Regions from separate parts of the Halomonas sp. ATBC28 genome, predicted to be linked through region 1. Evidence: predicted binding sites of a transcription regulator. Region 1 holds the regulator's gene; the other holds the start of a gene.
What was found. Region 1 encodes LexA, which represses DNA repair genes until DNA is damaged. Its sites were predicted from a motif close to TACTGTNTANNTANACAGTA; they were not measured.

Region 1 (2,201 bases):
TCAAGGGCTATGGGTAACGGCGCATTCATAGCAGCCACCACTACCGGGAGCAATCGCCTGACCAAATCACGCACAGAGACCTGCTCGTGGTAATCCTTCTCCGCGATATCGCGTAGCGCATCGAGGCCAGACAAGGTAAAGATTACCGTGCCGAGCACAAAGTGTAGCCGCCAAAAACGCTCGGCGTCAGGCAGATCCGGCGTTGCTTTGCGCACAAGCTCGGTGAAGCGTGTAAACACATCGCCATACTCTTCCTGGATATAACGTCTTAGATGTCCCTGTGCTTGACTGTAGGCAAGACCCAGCAGGCGCATAAACACTTTCAAACTATTGCGCTCGGCGGGCACCGCGAGAACGGTAGTTGCCATGGTCTCGAGCAGTGTTTCCAGCGGGATAACGCGCCCGGCGTGTTGGCCCTCGAGCTCATCTAGAGCAGTATGAAAGCGCTGACTAAACGGATCCAGGTAGCGGGCAAAAACGGCCTGAATCAAGGCTTTTTTGGAACCAAAATGGTAATTAACAGCGGCTAAGTTAACCCGCGCTTTGCTAGTGATGTTGCGCAGCGAAGTTTCAGCAAAACCCCGCTCTGCAAACAGCACCTCGGCGGTGTCGAGTATACGGGTCACCGTATCAGATTGAGCCATGTCGCTCTCCAGGGAAACAGTTGTTTAAAACATAGCAAAATACTATGCCATAACGTAGGCGGGCTCAACGCTTGATTTATTGACAAAATGTGACGTATTAAATAAGCAGAAACTTAGTTTCAAACGATTAGAAAAATTGCATAGACATCGGCAATAGGCACTGACAAGCCATATACTGGACAGAGGAACATACTGTATACTTAAACACTTATTGATTAAGTCGACATTTAACTTGTTACTGTCTATTCACTATTTATGGAGTCTGGTATGTCGCGTCCGCTAACCGCTCGCCAACAGCACGTGTTTGATTTTATCGTTAAGACCATGGGCGAATTTGGCTACCCTCCTACCCGCGCCGAGATTGCCAAAGCACTTGGCTTCCGCTCACCCAATGCGGCTGAAGAGCACCTGCGCGCGCTGGAACGCAAAGGTGTTATTCGCATTATCCGCAACACCTCTCGCGGCATCCGCCTGCCCAACCAGGAACCTCAAGAAGTCCTGGATAGCGCAGTCACCGCCTTACCCACAACCAACGTGGAAGCCCCACCCACTGGCCTGCCTGTGATCGGGGAAGTAGCTGCCGGCAGCCCCATTTTGGCCGCCGAACATATTGATCGCTACTGCCCGCTACCGGCCGAGTACTTCACTCCCAAAGCTGACTATCTGCTGCGCGTACGCGGCCTTTCCATGAAGGATATTGGCATTTTGGAAGGTGATTTACTGGCGGTTCATCGCACTGACCGGGTTCGCGATGGCCAGATCGTGGTTGCCCGCCTGGACGATGAAGTAACGGTTAAACGCTTCAAACGCCAGGGGCACCAAGTGACGCTGTTTGCAGAGAACCCTGATTTTGCGCCCATTGAAATCGACCTGCGCTCTCAAGCGCTCGATATTGAAGGCGTTGGAGTCGGCGTAATTCGTGGTGGCAACGGCCAGGCACTCGGCTAATAAATCCGCTACTGCAGGTCGATATAGCGGTGGTCATTGAAGGTGGCCACCCAGTTTGGGTGATAGACCAGCAGGATGCTCAGCAGCATGCCAGTAATAAATGCCTCTGAAGGCATTAGCAGTGGTAAAAAACGCGCATACTCCTGGGCGAGATAGATCGCCTCAGGGTCTGTACCCGCGACGATAATCAGCACTACCGCCGCCAAGCCTCCTCCCAGCGTTGCCAGCGCCGCGCCAAAAAAGCCGCAGGCAAACAGAAATACCATCAAGTTATCCGGCAGGCGGCGATCTACCAGCCGCCATACCGTGCCAATAACGGCCGCCGGGACGATCCCGGTAACCAGCACATTTGCCCCCAGCAACATCCACTCATTGCTGCCAATCACCACCATGGCAATGTTGATCAGCACGTTGCTAATCAGCGCTAATGGCGCTTTAAAAACGAGTGTCATCAATACTGTAAAAACAAGGTGTAGCGTTAGCCAATCAACAGCCTGGGCACGAAGCTGCCACATCAGCATCACCGCCAGCGTAGCACCCAGCCAGCGGTGCTGAAGCGCTGAATCCGCTATCAACACCTGCCAGGGCCGCCCCCAAAGCGCCCATGCG
Region 2 (2,201 bases), on a different contig from region 1:
CCATTGAAGAAGCCAGCGCCGAACTCAAGCGCCTACAGCGCAAGCACTCCGAACTCACACTGGAGCTAGCCGAAGGCCGCGCCGATATCTACCCCGAAACCCCGGTCACTGCAAAGGGTTACAAGCCAGAGATCGACGCCACACCCTGGATCATTGACGAAGTGACCCACAATTTCAGTGAAAGGGGCTATACCTGCAGTATTCGGATGGAGACGCGGTGAGTATTAACGCAGAGAGGGCAGGAAGGACTATCGAGATTAGCCCTTAAAAGCAGCACCTAACAACACCCGGCCATCCGTTGGCCGAGGGCTTTTGGTATCCGTCTCCTTACAGAAAAGCTGGTTCCTTCCATCTCGCGCATCCAAGCGTCATAATCAGCATAGACCAAAAAATAGCCCCTGTTTGTAAGAAATTGCCGACAAGATTTGTAAGAGATATCTTACAACTTTGTGTTTAGCATCTTTGACGAAGTGACCCACAATGTCACGGAGCAGGGGTATATGTAGAAACAATGAGGCTCACCGTAGATTTGCCTAGTGAAAGGAAAGCAGCGTATCTCCGTGCCATAACACTCGGCCCGTTTGTAGGAGGCGGTATGGGCATTATTAGAGGAACATGCTATGCATTTATACGCGAATGATCACAGCTCACAGCGGCAGCGCAAGGCGGCAACCATTGAGGCCGCACGTAAGCGCTATCTTGCCGCGAAACGGCAAGGCAATGTGAGAGTCAGCCTGAGCGCTGAAGAAGCACGGAAACGCGCTCAGAAGTCCATTTTTCGCCTATCTTAATTTTCCAGCTTCCAAAAAACCCCCGACCATACAACATGGCCGAGGGTTTTGTTTGCCGCAATCTTCTGACGAAGCGTTTCCGCCACGCGTGCTATTAGGCGACCACACCACTATGCCAAATTAACTGAGCAATGCATGTAAGCATTTTGCCATCTGTTTGTAAGAAATAACCTACACCGCCCAACACCTAGCCTGCCTCACCACCACCCCGCGATACTGCTTAGCGGTGATAAAACACCCCTGGCCACCAGCAGTGGGCAATAACCGGCAACGGCTACCCACGCGGTGGGATTTAAACAATCGGTACTCCCCTTCCACCTCAGCCACCACCAGATCGGCATGGCCAAACGTGCGCGCCTCATCCACCACCAGCACATCGCCCTCCATCCACGGCCCGCCTGGCTGCGCGTCCTCACTAATCTCCACCAGAAAGCAGCTGGGTGAAAATTTTCGCCTGTCCATTTCGGCCACTGCTGGGTGCTCCACGCCCACCACTGCTGGCCCCAAGTAATTTACTCGCATGCTGTTGCCCTGTGCTTGCTCCACATTAAGCGACGTACATTAGCGTTTGCCTGTCGCTTCCCTGGCTGCTAATACTGTATAAATTAACAGTCTTACACAAGTAGTGGAGCTCAATATGATTGGCCTGGTGGACTGCAACAATTTCTATGTCAGCTGCGAGCGTGTGTTCAATCACAAGCTGAATGGGCGCCCCGTGGGCATTATGTCCAACAACGACGGCTGCATTATCGCCCGTTCAGAAGAGCTGAAAGCGCTGGGTATCGAGATGGGCACCCCCGCCCACCAGGTGCGTCACCTGGTCGATCGCGGCGAGATTGTGTTGCACTCCTCCAACTACGAACTTTACGGCGATATGTCCCACCGGGTGCAAGGCATCCTGGAGCGCGAAACCGCTGGGGTAGAGCCTTACTCAATCGATGAGATGTTCGTACGCATGGATGGCTTTGATCCTGAAGCGCTGCTGGAACACGCCAAATCACTGCATCGGATGATCCGCCGCGGCACCGGCATTCCCGTCTGTGTAGGCGTGGCCGCAACACACACCCTTGCCAAGCTGGCCAACCGCATCGCAAAAAAACACCCCGGCTACCCTGGCGTGTGCATCCTTCACGCGGAGAGCGACGAAGCCAAACACCTGCTAAAGCAGATCGAAGTAGGCGATGTGTGGGGCGTTGGCCGCCGCCTGAATGAGCGCCTGCAGATCCTTGGCATCAACACCGCCTGGGATCTCCGCGAAGCGGACGCCAAACGCCTGCGGCGTAAGTTCTCGGTGAACATGGAGCGCACGGTACTGGAACTACGCGGCATCAGTTGCCTGAAGATGAACGACGTTAACGAACCACGCCAGCGCATTATGACCAGCCGATCGTTCGGCCGACCCACTTCACA

Region 2: a site for LexA is predicted at 1,386-1,405, ahead of E0L35_RS10140 (Y-family DNA polymerase). Genes of this name have one in related genera too.

The regions. Positions count from the first base shown of each region.
Region 1 is NZ_VCQL01000027.1:39,250-41,450, forward strand. It holds gene E0L35_RS22595 (TetR/AcrR family transcriptional regulator) at 1-644, opposite strand, end outside; gene lexA (transcriptional repressor LexA) at 912-1,592, shown strand; gene E0L35_RS22605 (energy-coupling factor ABC transporter permease) at 1,601-2,201, opposite strand, start outside.
Region 2 is NZ_VCQL01000007.1:169,994-172,194, reverse strand. It holds gene E0L35_RS10150 (contractile injection system protein, VgrG/Pvc8 family) at 1-221, shown strand, start outside; gene E0L35_RS10145 (hypothetical protein) at 963-1,313, opposite strand; gene E0L35_RS10140 (Y-family DNA polymerase) at 1,429-2,201, shown strand, end outside.